2 regions of the Neobacillus camarae genome follow, and region 2 is predicted to be linked to the other one. Evidence: predicted binding sites of a transcription regulator. Region 2 holds the regulator's gene; the other holds the start of a gene.
The links. The regulator LexA, encoded in region 2, represses DNA repair genes until DNA is damaged. The targets are predictions, from matches to a motif close to CGAACATATGTTCG.
Positions count from the first base shown of each region.

Region 1: the regulator LexA is predicted to act here: its motif matches at 2,368-2,381, upstream of parE (DNA topoisomerase IV subunit B).

Region 1 covers NZ_JBUCKX010000005.1:337,942-345,355, reverse strand. Annotated here, with positions in the region: gene ACY8D0_RS26515 (GGDEF domain-containing response regulator) at 1-814, shown strand, start outside; gene ACY8D0_RS26510 (sensor histidine kinase) at 886-1,656, shown strand; gene ACY8D0_RS26505 (CoA-binding protein) at 1,784-2,197, shown strand; gene parE (DNA topoisomerase IV subunit B) at 2,494-4,473, shown strand; gene parC (DNA topoisomerase IV subunit A) at 4,470-6,914, shown strand; gene ACY8D0_RS26490 (hypothetical protein) at 7,010-7,414, shown strand, end outside.
Region 2 covers NZ_JBUCKX010000001.1:1,002,490-1,009,903, reverse strand. Annotated here, with positions in the region: gene ACY8D0_RS04860 (YneF family protein) at 1-7, opposite strand, end outside; gene sirA (sporulation inhibitor of replication protein SirA) at 85-525, opposite strand; gene tkt (transketolase) at 767-2,770, opposite strand; gene ACY8D0_RS04845 (DUF896 domain-containing protein) at 2,944-3,174, opposite strand; gene ACY8D0_RS04840 (YneB family resolvase-like protein) at 3,252-3,899, opposite strand; gene yneA (cell division suppressor protein YneA) at 3,911-4,237, opposite strand; gene lexA (transcriptional repressor LexA) at 4,395-5,018, shown strand; gene glnA (type I glutamate--ammonia ligase) at 5,195-6,529, opposite strand; gene ACY8D0_RS04820 (MerR family transcriptional regulator) at 6,560-6,967, opposite strand; gene ACY8D0_RS04815 (methionine gamma-lyase family protein) at 7,112-7,414, opposite strand, start outside.

The DNA of each region.
Region 1 (7,414 bases), on a different contig from region 2:
GACTATACATGCTGCACTGGACGGGAGAGAAGGTATTGACTTTTTTCAAAAATATCAGCCGGACCTTTTGATTATTGATCTCAATGAGAATCAACCTTACGAGCTGGATATGATTCATACTGTACGGAAGTTAAATGGGCAAATACCGATTATTATTACTGGCCCTTACGACGGCCAAAAGTTTTATCAATCATTGTTAGACAAACAAGTCGTCAATCACGTCATCCCAAAGCCAATTTATTTAGAGAGTTTTTTATATGCCATCCAGCAATCGGTTCATCAAATTGAAACAAAGCGGGAAATGGAAACATTTAAAAAGCAACAAATGTCCACAATGGATCATTTAACAAACTCGTTTAAACGATTTAAATTCAATGAGATATTAGATGATGCGATATCAAAGATGAAAATCAATAACCGGTCCTTTTCATTAGTCGTTATGGATTTGGATAATCTTAACAGGGTAAATACCCGTTTCGGCCATGAAGTGGGTGACCACGTTTTGAGGATTTTTTCTACCATCGTGCAACAGCGGATCGAGGAGAAGGATATTTTTGCCCGCTGGGGTGGGGATTGCTTTACTTTGATGTTGCCGGAAACCGAAATCGATGACACCAGACTGCTGGCGGAATCACTTCGAATATTAATAGAAAATTTCCCCTTTGATCATATAGGCAGGATGACCTGCAGTATGGGCATTGCCGCCTATTCTTCCGGCATGTCAAAGCGAGACTTGGTTTTTCGGGCAGAACAAGCTCTATATGAGGCCAAGCAAGCCGGAAAAAATCGTGTTATTGTTGGCAGCACAGAATGAATCGGAACATGGGATTAGGCTCTTTATTCCCCTTTTCGCCTGTTCCGGCTTTTTAAAAAGGAAGTGAGCATATGGAAGGTCAAATGGAAACAGAAAAAACCGACGAAAACCGTCAACAAAAAGGTTTGGTGAAAAATAAGACATTGGATCCATTTTTCATTCAACAATCCCGTCTTGCCCAAATGGGTCTAATGGTTGAAAGCTATGGCCAAGAATGGCAGCAGACATTGAATCACTTGTCACTATTGATTCAAGATATTAGAGAAGCCCTGGAATTCGGGGAATTAAATGACCAATACATTGACCGTTTTATTACAGAAAGCATGTTGCAAATCAACGAAATATCACAAACCATTCATGATTTTGGAAAATTGTATAAACCGAATAAAATTTCATCCGCTTTCTCTGTTGCCGATGCCATCGAAGAGTCTTTGGCGATTTTCTCTCCTTGCCTTTACCGCCACAAAATCATGGTGAATTTTGTACATCGCGGTCAATATATGGCTTTTGGTGATCCACATGAATTCAGCCAGGCGGTCTTGAATGTTTTAACCGTTGCTATGGACCAATTTTTAATACATGGATCCAATGAATTAGCCATTATTATTGGGGAAACGGACCCAACCATTACCGCCGAAATAAGTTACAACGCTGCTAATACGGAGACTATGGCAGGCGATCAGATTTTTGTCCCTGATATTTTAGACGGTACCAATGGAACGAGGTTTAGCCTTTATGTGTTAAGGCAAATTCTTGAAAGCATGGGCGGTCTGGTTACCGTTGAAAATACAAAGACGCATACAAAATTTTGTCTATCTGTACCTAAGCTTGAACGAGCTTGAAACCGCTAATCACTAACGTCTTAAGGATGCCAGTACGATAGATTAACACGCTTCCCAGCCAAATTGGATGTATTTTTTTCCAAAAAAAGATAAAATATAGCTAATGAAAGTAATAGGAGTGAAGGTGATGGTAGTGGAAAATCCAAGCTTGGAAGAGATTGGCGCTATTTTAAAAAAAGCGAAACGGATTGCGGTTGTGGGGTTAAGCAATAATCCGGAACGCACTTCCTATCAGGTTTCAGAGGTAATGCAGAAGGCTGGTTATGAGATTATTCCGGTTAATCCAACTATTGATGAAGCGTTAGGCGTTAAGGCCGTTGCTTCGTTAAAGGATATTAAAGGGCATATCGATATTGTCAATGTGTTCCGCCGTTCCGAACAGTTGTTTGACGTGGCGAAGGAATTTGACGAGGTGGATTCGGATGTCTTTTGGGCACAGCAGGGTTTGGTCAATGAGGAAGCCTATGAATTTTTGAAAGAAAGAGGATATACTGTCATCATGGATCGCTGCATTAAAGTCATGCATGCATTAACCAAATAATCCTAGTGGCAAAGAGCTGTGGGGAAACTCTCACGGCTTTTTATTTTCGCCTAAAAAACCCTAAAAATAAAGAGTGCAACAAGGAAATTTTTCAGAACGTATTTGCCAAATCAAAATAAATCGCTAAAATAAAGCATAGACGCCGCAAGACCTGTGGCAAAATTAAGTAACAAACATTTGTTCTAATGTGATATGCTTAAAAGGATAATCAGCATTTTTAAAGAATAGTAATGAGAAGTAACATTAGCAAAATAGAAGGTTGTTTTCTTTTTGTAGGGTATGAAAGGGGTATTTTAGTGGCAAGATCTCAGCAAGCTTTTGAATATAACGAAGACGCCATACAGGTACTGGAAGGCTTAGAAGCTGTCAGAAAGCGTCCGGGCATGTACATTGGCAGTACCGATGCCAGAGGGCTTCATCACCTCGTTTATGAAATTGTCGATAACGCGGTGGACGAAGCACTAGCGGGATTTGGCGATCACATAGTAGTTAAAATTCACAAAGATAATTCGCTCAGTGTTACCGATAAAGGCCGGGGCATGCCAACCGGAATGCATAAAATGGGGAAACCGACTCCGGAAGTCATCCTAACCATCCTCCATGCAGGAGGCAAGTTTGGACAGGGCGGTTATAAAACTAGCGGAGGACTCCATGGTGTCGGTGCGTCAGTCGTCAACGCTTTGTCAGAATGGCTGGTTGTCACCATTAAACGCGAAGGATTCGTTTACGAACAGCGTTTTGAAAACGGCGGAAAACCGGTTACCACGCTTGAAAAAATCGGCAAGACCAACCAATCCGGAACCACCATCCACTTTAAGCCGGATGCATCCATTTTCTCCACCACCACCTTCAATTTTGAAACTCTGTGTGAGCGGTTAAGGGAATCAGCCTTTTTATTAAAAGGCCTGAAAATAGAAATTATGGACCTGCGTAATGACTTTCATGAAGTGTATCACTATGAAAACGGGATTGAAGCTTTCGTAGCCTATCTCAATGAGGACAAAGAGACCCTGCACCCGGTTGTCAGCTTTGAAGGGACGCAAAATGGCATTGAGGTCGATTTTGCCTTCCAGTTTAACGATGGATATTCTGAGAATATGTTATCCTTTGTTAACAATGTCCGCACCAAAGATGGCGGTACCCATGAAATTGGGGCCAGGACCGCGATGACAAGGGTTTTTAACGATTACGCCAGGAAAACCGGGTTGTTAAAAGAAAAAGACAAAAACCTGGACGGCGCCGATATACGCGAAGGTTTATCCGCCATTATATCGGTCCGGATCCCGGAGGACCTCTTACAATTCGAAGGCCAGACAAAAGGGAAATTGGGAACAAGCGAGGCGAGATCATCTGTTGACGCTGTTGTTTCCGAGCATTTGTCCTATTTGTTGGAGGAAAACCCGAATACCAGTTCATTGCTTGTAAAAAAAGCGATTAAAGCAAACCAAGCCCGTGAAGCAGCCCGAAAAGCACGAGAGGATGCAAGAAGTGGTAAAAAACGAAAAAGCAAAGAAGCGGTCCTTTCAGGAAAACTGACACCGGCGCAATCCCGGAATCCGCAAAAAAACGAGCTTTACTTGGTAGAGGGAGATTCAGCGGGAGGTTCAGCCAAACAGGGCAGGGACCGCCGCTTCCAGGCTGTTTTGCCGCTTCGGGGTAAAGTCCTCAATACAGAAAAAGCCAAACTGGCTGACATTTATAAGAACGAAGAAATCAACACCATGATTCATGCCATTGGCGGCGGTGTCGGCTCCGATTTTAACATTGGCGATATCAACTACGATAAAGTGATTATCATGACTGATGCTGATACGGATGGCGCCCACATCCAGGTTCTGTTGTTAACGTTCTTTTACCGGTACATGAAGCCGCTGGTCGAGGCAGGGAAAGTGTTTATCGCCCTGCCGCCGCTTTATAAAGTCAGCAAAGGCTCAGGGAAAAAAGAAATCATTGAGTATGCTTGGACGGATGAAGAATTGCAGGGTGCGATTAAAAAGGTAGGCCGCGGCTACATCATTCAACGCTACAAAGGTTTGGGGGAAATGAATGCGGACCAGTTATGGGAAACCACAATGGATCCGGAAACCAGGACCTTGATACGGGTAAAAATTGACGACGGCGCAAGAGCCGAACGCAGGATTACCACCCTTATGGGGGACAAGGTAGAACCGCGCCGCAAATGGATTGAAGGAAATGTTGAGTTTGGACTAGAGGAAGATGATACAATATTGCAAAACGAAAATATAACGGTCACAGAGGGAGGAGATGAAGCATGAGCACAGTTGAAAAATTCCGCGACCTCCCTTTGGAAGATGTAATTGGGGACCGGTTCGGCCGGTATAGCAAATACATTATCCAAGACCGGGCACTGCCTGATGCCAGAGACGGCTTAAAACCGGTTCAGCGCCGGATTCTTTATGCGATGCATGTGGAAGGCAACACCCATGAAAAGGGGTTCAGAAAAGCGGCCAAAACAGTTGGTAACGTCATCGGTAACTACCATCCGCACGGTGATTCCTCCGTGTATGAAGCGATGGTCCGGTTGAGCCAGGACTGGAAGGTTCGCAATGTTCTTGTTGAAATGCATGGGAATAACGGCAGCATGGACGGCGACCCTCCGGCTGCGATGCGTTATACCGAGGCGCGTCTGTCTGCGATAGCGGCAGAGCTGCTTCGCGATATCGATAAAGAAACTGTTGATTTTATCCCTAACTTTGATGACACGGCAAAAGAGCCAACCGTACTTCCCGCCATGTTCCCGAATTTATTGGTTAACGGTTCAACCGGTATTTCCGCCGGTTACGCCACTGACATCCCGCCACATAACCTGGCTGAAGTCATTGATGGGGTCATCATGATGATGGACCGGCCCGATGTATCGGTAGATGAACTGATGACGGTTATCAAAGGCCCTGATTTCCCTACTGGAGGGATTATCCAAGGGATTGATGGCATTAAAAAAGCCTATGAAACTGGTAAAGGCAAGATTATTGTTCGTGCCAAAGCCGAAATTGAAGATATGCGCGGCGGTAAGCAGCAAATTGTCGTCACTGAAATTCCGTATGAAGTCAATAAAGCCAATCTTGTGAAAAAAATGGACGAGTTCCGGATTGATCGCAAAGTGGAAGGGATTTCTGAGGTGCGCGATGAAACGGACCGAACGGGATTGCGCATCGTCGTGGAACTGAAAAAAGACGCCGACGCAGAAGGGGTGCTGTACTATTTATATAAAAACAGCGACCTTCAAGTAACCTATAATTTTAATATGGTCGCGATTTATAACCGCCGTCCGAAACAAATGGGCCTCCGCGATCTGTTGGATGCCTATATTGGGCACCAAAAAGATGTGGTAACCAGAAGAACACAATACGATTTGGCGAAAGCGAAAGAACGCCAGCATATTGTAGAAGGCTTAATGAAGGCCTTATCGATACTCGACGAAGTGATCGCCACGATCCGTGCATCGAAAGATAAACGGGATGCCAAAGATAACTTGATTAGCAAATTTGGCTTTACCGAACCGCAAGCCGAGGCCATCGTATCCTTACAGCTTTATCGTTTAACCAACACCGATATCACGGCATTAAGGAATGAAGCAGAGGAGCTTGCCAAAAAGATTGCTGAATGGACCAGCATCTTGGAAAGTGAGACGAAACTGTTATCCGTGATTAAAAAAGAATTAAAAGATGTGAAAAAGCGGTTTGCGGATGAACGCCGTTCGAAAATTGAAGCGGAAATTGAAGAAATCAAAATCAACTTGGAAGTCATAGTGCCAAGTGAGGATGTCATCGTTACGGTTACGAAAGAAGGTTACGTAAAACGGACGAGCCAGCGTTCCTATGCCGCATCAAACGGTCAGGATTTAGCCATGAAAGAATCAGACCGGCTGAAGGCTCAGCTTGACATGAATACCAAGGATGTTTTGCTCTTGTTTACCAGCAAAGGGAATTATTTATACTGTCCAGTCCATGAATTGCCGGACATTCGCTGGAAGGACATGGGACAGCACATTGCCAATTTAATCCCGATTGACCGAGACGAAGAAATCATTCAAGCTATACCGGTTACCGATTTTGAGGCACCAGGGTTCTTGGTGTTTGTGACCAAGAACGGTATGGTGAAGAAAACCGAGTTAAGCCAATATAAGGCCCAGCGCTACTCCAAACCATTAGTCGGCATCAATCTCAAAGATGATGACCAAGTCATCAATGTTCATGTGACGGATGGCACAGCAGACTTATTTTTGATTACCCATTTCGGCTATTCGCTATGGTTCGACGAGGAAGAAATCAGTGTAGTAGGTGTCCGGGCTGCCGGAGTTAAAGGGATGAACTTAAAAGATGGCGATTATATTATTGGCGGACAAATTATCAGTCCAAACAGCAAGCAAGCCATTATCACGGTGACCCAGCGCGGAGCTATTAAACGGATGAAGTTATCCGAGTTTGAAAAAGCGTCACGGGCAAAACGGGGTGTCATTATCCTCCGGGAGCTGAAGGCCAACCCGCATCGCATTGTTGGATTTGTGACGGCTGAAGGACCTGATGAGTTATTCATCCAAACTGAAAAAGGATATCTAGAAACGTTAAAAGCAGAAGATATCCGTTATGGTGACCGTTACTCCAATGGTTCGTTCATCCTTGATGAAGGGGAAAATGGACAAGTAACCTCCTTTTGGGTAGTGGAGGCGCCAAAACCGGATCAATCAAAGAATTAGATCATAGGAAAAAAGACTCTTTATGGGTCTTTTTTTCATTATTATCCTCTTTTTGGACATACTAGAAATTATTAGAAATGTCGGAGGGGATCAACATGAAAAAGGAAATTGCACTAGCTCTTACTGCGTTCTTTTTGATTTCGCTAACTGCCATAACTGGCGTATATGCGTTTGAAGAAAATAGCAGAACAGTTGAAATAGCTAAGGAAGAAGCTGATATCACAGGGGATGGCCAAAATGAAGTGATTCTATTAAAAGGTGTTCCTTATGAAGATGAAGAGGAAGATAGTTATTTAAGTGAAATTTTTGCTGAAATAACGGCTTCAAACGGAAAAACTTTCACGATTCCCTTGGAAAGTGGTTCTAAAGCTGCTATGCATCTTGTGGACTTAAACAACGATGGACTAAGGGATTTGTTTTTTAATATTTCCACAGACAGCAGCAATGGAACGACGAATGACTATTTGTATTCTTTTAAGGATTTTCAAAAAAAGGATTTA
Region 2 (7,414 bases):
TACCCATTAAAACTTCCTCCTTCATGTTGTCTAACATACATCAGTTTACTAAATAAAACACAATTAGACAATATTTCATTGTAATTAGACAAATTTTCTTTCTTTAATCGGTTTCAACCAGCCAAACCGCTCATGTTCCAAGTCAATCGCCAAGAACGAAGATTCGCATTTTCGGAGCACTTCGAAGAATGCGGTCTCCGCCTCAAATGACCCGTTCGCTTCGATCGTAATCATTTCTTGGAACACTTCTACTTTTGCTCTACTTATTTTTCCACTTAATTCTAGTGTATATGCACCATTGACTGCTTTAAATCCGGATAATTTTCCTAATTGGTTTTGAATCAATTGATGGATTTTCAAAACTTCCAATCGTTTGGTTATGTAATGTATTTGTTTGCTAACTATATATTCAAGTTCACCGCGCGCCTGTTGTTGCTCCTGAAATAGTTGAAAAAATATACGCTCTCGTCCGAAGTAATGGGTGGCAAATTCATCTTCTATTAAATAAAGCTGATATCTTCTCACACAGACCTCTCCTTCGCTGACATGCCCTTTTATCTATTATAAAAAATCGTTCAGGAAACATTTGTCTTATAGCGGCAAAAACTTTCACTTTTTTTGTCGATTGTCAAGATGTGAATCTGTCCTTTTTTATACTTATTCAATAGATAAACCTCTATATCCTTTTAAATATGAAGATTTTCATATTTTTTTAATATTTTTGGTCAAAAAAAAAGAGACGGAAGATTCCGTCCCCTAACTCTTATTATTGAAGCAATGCTTTCACTTTTGAAACTACATTTTCTACTGTAAAGCCGTATTCACTCATAATTTTTTCGCCAGGTGCGGAGGCGCCAAATCTGTCAATGGCTAAAACATCACCTTCATCACCGGTGTATTTATGCCAGCCTAAGGATGCACCTACTTCGATTCCCAAGCGCTTTTTCACATTTCTCGGAAGAACAGATTGTTTGTACTCCTGTGATTGTTCTTCAAATTTATCCCATGAAGGCATGCTGACAACGGACACTTCAATACCTTCTCCAGCCAGCGCTTGTTGCGCTTCAACCGCAAGGCTTACCTCAGACCCTGAGGCCAATAATAGCGCATCCGGAGTTTCTTTAGATGCCGGTGAAACGACATAAGCTCCACGTTTCACACCTTCATAGGCGTTTTGGTCCGTATCTTTTAAGGTCGGTAAGTTTTGACGAGTTAACACTAATGCTGTTGGTTTGTCAGTCGATTCAATGGCAAGTTTCCAAGCAGCTGCCGTTTCATTTCCGTCCGCAGGGCGAATGATGGAAAGATTCGGCATAGCTCTTAATGCAGCCAGCTGTTCGATTGGCTCATGGGTTGGTCCGTCTTCCCCAACGGCAATACTGTCATGGGTGAATACATAGGTAACCGGAAGTCCCATAAGAGCCGCTAAACGAATCGCCGGACGCAGATAATCTGAGAATACAAAGAATGTACCACCGAATACTTTCACCCCGCCGTGAAGGGCAATCCCATTCATAGCTGCTCCCATAGCAAATTCCCGGACACCGAACCAGATATTACGGCCTTCATAAGAACCAGGCATATAGTCTTTTGTTCCTTTAATCGTGGTTTTATTCGAACCAGCAAGGTCGGCAGAACCACCAATTAATATAGGCAGGTTTTTGGCAATCCCATTTAATGCTTCTGCAGAGGAAGCACGGGATGCTAAACTTTTTCCTTCAGCATACACAGGAATGTCTTGATCCCAGCCTTCAGGCAACTGGTTGTTTAGGGCTTGTTCCAACTGAGTGGCCAATTCAGGGTACTGATTTTTGTATTGGGCGAACTGATCATTCCACTCTTTTTCTTTTTTCTCACCGTTTTCGCCAATAAGCTTACTGAAGTTTTCATAAACCCCATCCGGAACGTGGAAGTCTTCTTCAAATGTCCATTGATAGGTCTCTTTGGTCAACTTCAATTCTTCGGCTCCAAGTGGTGCTCCGTGGACTCCTGAAGTGCCAGCGCGATTTGGTGAACCAAAGCCAATTGTAGTTCTTACTTCAATGATGGCAGGATGTTCAAGGTCAGTACGGGCCTCTTCTAAAGCTTTTGAAATTTCCTCTAGATTGTTGCCATCTTCAACGCGAAGATATTGCCACCCATAGGATAAGAAACGGTTTTGGACACTCTCGGAGAAGGACTTGTTTAAATCACCGTCTAAAGAAATGTCATTGGAATCGTAAAGAACGACCAAGCGTCCTAATTGTAAATGTCCCGCTAAGGAAGCTGCCTCAGCAGAAACACCTTCCATTAAGTCACCGTCGCCGCAAATGCTGTATGTAAAGTGATTTACAATTTCATAATTGTCTTTATTATATACGCTGGCAAGATGACGTTCAGCCATTGCCATTCCGACTGCCATGGCAATTCCTTGTCCCAGTGGACCTGTAGTGGCCTCAACGCCTTCTGTGTGTTTATACTCAGGATGGCCTGGAGTCTTGCTGCCCCATTGACGGAATTGTTTTAGGTCTTCAATAGAAAGATTGTATCCGGATAAATGCAGCATGCTGTATAGTAAAGCAGAACCATGTCCTGCGGATAAAACAAAGCGATCCCGGTTGAACCATTTTGGATTCTTAGGGTTATGGTTCATAAACCTTGTCCATAATGTATATGCCATTGGTGCAGCTCCCATTGGCATCCCCGGATGACCCGAGTTCGCTTTCTCAACCGCATCAATAGCCAATGTACGGATTGTGGTTACAGATAAATCATCAATCGTGTTAAACATTTCTTACATCCTCTCTTTTTCACAGGATAATTAACCCAACAACATTAATATTATAGTTCAGTGGTGATTTATTCAACTAATTGTGCATAAAATGGCCGATAAAGTCAGTTTGTTTGATAATTTCCCTCAAATTGTCTCAGGATATGTAAAAAGGAATACAAATTTGTATTCCTTTAATGTAGGTTTTGTTTTTTCCTTTGTTTTATCTTTTCCGGTGTTACATCGTTTCCCTCTGGATCGATGACGGTGGTATGTGTTAACGTATCTAACATATGGGAACGAAAAACTGCTAGATATTCGCTTCTTAATGAGGATTGCTCTTTAGCTTCTGCTTCTGATAGGCCTGTTGTTTTCGCTTTTTTAGCCAACTCATTGATTCTCGCCAGTTTTTCTTTGGATAGCATGCATGCACCTTCTTTCATTAAGTTCTACATGAGAACTGATTTTACTAAAAAAAACACCTTCTGACAAGGCAGAAGGTTTACTCGATTTGGCTTTCAATATATTCTTGATATCTCCTATGGACAGTGGCCTTTGATATCGGGTAGCCGAATCCTCTCAAAGTGGCGGCGATTTCAGCGAAGGTAAGACCATTGGATCTCAATCTGGCAATTTCCTCTACTGGTACAACAATTTTATCGCGGCCGGAATTCTCCCCAAGATTTTTCAAGTTTTTTTGAGGCTTATACCCCTGCTGAACTGCACGTTTCATGCCGCGCTTGATTTTTACATTATGTAGTTTGCGCTGGTATTCCTCCACCATGCTGACAATTTGCAATACCATGGAATCAGATTCGGACAGCTGCAATTCCCCGTTGTGAGCAATACTATAAATTCTTTTACCCTCTTTCATAATACAATGAAGGATGGCGATTTTGGCATTTCCCCTGCCAATTCTGGTTTCATCCTGGATGAGGACTGCTTGTACCTCGGGACTTTTGATTTCTTCTAAAAGTTCAAGAATACCATCTCTATCAAAATCATAACCGCTGGCCTTTTCCTTTATTACAGCGGCCACTTCAAAATCATACTGGGCAGCCAATCGGGTCAGTTCCTCCTCTTGACGTTTTAATGAAGTTTCCTGTGTTTCTTTATTGGTACTGACACGGCAATAGATAATGGCTTTCATCGTTTCCCTTCCTACTCTTCCACGGCTCCGGCGTATTCCGTTACCGTTCCAACTTCGCTGTTGACAGGAATGATAATTTCTTCGCCAGGATAAATGTTATCATCGATTTGTTTATTGTGCTTTTTCACCCAATTAACGAATTCTTTATTCGACATGGAGTGCTGACCTGCATAGGCTTGTGAAATCTTCCAAAGCGAATCTCCTTCGGAAACCGTAATCTTCGTGTACGGGTCTTGATTAGTGTCCGGACTGTGTTGAATGGTATAGATAAGGGCAAAAGCACAGCTGATAAATAGAAGAATGATAGCATATGAGTATTGGATCCATATTTTTTTCATCACAAACACCTCTTATAGAATATACGTTCGCACTTATTACCTTAAGTATAATCCGAACGTTTGTTTGTTGTCAACACATATTCGAACTTATGTTTGTATAAAAATAACGAACATGCTATAATAAAGACAACATTAACCAGGCGAGGTGCAATTTATCATGGTAAAAATATCAAAGCGGCAGCAGGATATTTTGAATTTTATAAAAGACGAGGTTAAAAGTAAGGGATACCCTCCTTCCGTTCGGGAAATCGGGGAAGCAGTCGGGCTTGCCTCCAGTTCAACCGTACATGGTCATCTTGCTAGATTAGAAAGCAAGGGATTGATCCGGCGCGACCCTACCAAGCCAAGAGCCATAGAAATATTAGAAGCGGATGAAGCGGCTCATATTCCTAGGAACCAAGCGGTAAACGTCCCTGTGGTAGGAAAGGTTACCGCCGGTTTGCCTATCACAGCCATTGAAAATATAGAAGAGTATTTTCCATTACCTGAAAGACTAGTACCCTCTGATGAACAAGTCTTCATGCTGGAAATTATGGGTGAAAGTATGATTGAGGCCGGCATTCTGGATGGTGACTATGTGATTGTAAAGCAGCAGCAGACGGCTAATAATGGGGATATTGTTGTTGCGATGACAGAAGATGATGAAGCGACTTGCAAAAGGTTCTTTAAAGAAAAAGATTATATCCGTCTCCAGCCTGAAAACTCCACTATGGATCCAATTATTTTAAAAAATGTGTCCATTCTTGGGAAGGTAATTGGAGTGTATAGACAAATTCATTAAAGTCAATTGTCCTTTCGGCTGCAGCGTGAACGTGCCGCCTGGTTTTAGACTGGAAATTGATCATATATACATAAAAATGCTGGCAGTAAAACTGCCGGCATTTTTCTTCGAAAAAACAAAACACCCAGTTGCATGAAACTGGGTGTCTTGCAGATATATCAAATTCTTTCCTCAGATTAATACATGCTCATGTATTGTTCGCGTTCCCAAGGGTGTACTACTGTGCGGAACATATCCCACTCAATTTCTTTAGCTTCCACAAAGTGTTCGAAGATATGCTCGCCAAGGCCAGAAACGATGACCTCGTCAGATTTTAAGCTATCCAAAGCGGCCGCTAATGTTGCAGGAAGATCAATGATGCCTTCTTCGATTCTTTCTTCCTTGCTCATCACATAAATATTACGGTCAACTGGTGCAGGAGGAGTTAATTTATTTTTAATTCCATCAAGACCTGCTTTTAAAAGCACTGCCATAGCAAGATATGGGTTAGCTGCTGGGTCAACACTGCGCACTTCAACACGAGTGCTCAATCCGCGGGATGCTGGGATACGAATTAATGGTGAACGGTTTCTAGCTGACCAAGCCACATAACAAGGTGCTTCATATCCAGGAACCAGACGCTTATATGAGTTTACAGTTGGGTTCGTAACTGCTGTAAAGTTTGGTGCATGCTTAAGGACACCTGCAATGAATTGACGAGCAGTATCACTCAACTGAAGATCACCAGTTGGTTCAAAGAATGCATTTTGACCATCTTTGAATAGAGACAGGTTGCAGTGCATTCCAGATCCGTTCACGCCAAACAATGGTTTTGGCATAAAGGTTGCATGCAAGCCATGCTTACGGGCAATCGTTTTTACAACCAGCTTGAACGTTTGGATTTGGTCGCAAGCAGTTAGCGCATCGGCATATTTGAAGTCAATTTCGTGCTGGCCAGGAGCAACCTCATGGTGAGATGCTTCGATTTCAAAGCCCATCTCTTCAAGTTCAAGCACGATGTCACGGCGGCAGTTTTCCCCAAGGTCAGTTGGAGCAAGGTCAAAGTATCCGCCTTGGTCGTTCAGTTCAAGGGTTGGTTCGCCATTCTGATCTAATTTGAATAAGAAGAATTCTGGTTCCGGTCCAAGATTGAAGTTGGTAAAACCAAGCTCTTCCATTTCTTTTAATACTCTTCTTAAGTTGTTGCGAGGGTCCCCATCAAATGGAGTGCCATCTGAATTATAGATATCACAAATTAAACGGGCCACTTTTCCTTTTTCAGCTGTCCATGGGAAGACGACCCATGTATCCAAGTCTGGAAATAAGTACATGTCAGACTCTTCAATCCGAACAAATCCTTCGATAGAGGAACCATCGAACATCATTTTGTTATCGAGCGCTTTTTCTAATTGGCTGATTGGAATCTCCACGTTTTTAATGGTTCCCAGGATGTCGGTGAATTGAAGACGGATAAATTTTACATTTTCTTCACTTGCCAAGCGTTGAATATCTTCACGTGTGTACTTTGCCATCTTATTTCCCCTGCTTTCTAAAAATTATTATTAATGGAAAAAGCGAGATAAATCGCCTTGCCGTAAGTTGGCTCGGTTGTGCCGCCCTGAATGAAGCAATTCATTCCGGAGCAGATTTCGCAACTGATCATCAGTTAGCTCGCGTTTAGCTTTTTCCGATTGCTGCTGTTCCATGTTATTTTCTTGTTGTTGCTGTTTGACAAGGAAAATTTGCTTAATCCCGGCCATATTAATGCCTTGATCGATTAAGTCCTTAATTTCTAATAATCTATCAATATCATTTAGGCTATATAACCGGCGATTTCCTTGATTCCTTGCCGGAGAAATTAACTGGTGTTCCTCATAATATCGGATTTGTCTAGCCGTCAGCTCCGTAAGCTGCATAACGGTACCGATCGGAAATAGCGGCATAGAACGACGTATTTCTTTCCCACTCACCAAATTTCTCCTCCTTTTCCTATTTCATATTGCTATTATATTTCTTGTAAGAAAAGATGTCAATTGAATGTTAGATTTTCTTACACGATTTTTTATAAGAAAAAGAACAGCGTATTTTCTATACTGTTCTTTTAGGTTTTCCTATCAGAATGCAATTAATTCTTTTACCGCTAAATGATCAAGCGCAAGACAAATGGCGATTTTTACGTGTTCGTAGGTTAATCCGCCTTGAACATAGGCCACATACGGAGGACGGATCGGCCCGTCCGCTGTCAGTTCCAGACTTGCGCCCTGGATAAAGGTCCCCGCCGCCATAATGACATCGTCTTCGTAACCTGGCATGTAGCTTGGATACGGTGTGACATATGAATTAATCGGTGATGCAAATTGTATGGCCTGGCAAAAAGCCACCATTTTGTCCCGATCGTCAAACTGTACCGACTGAAT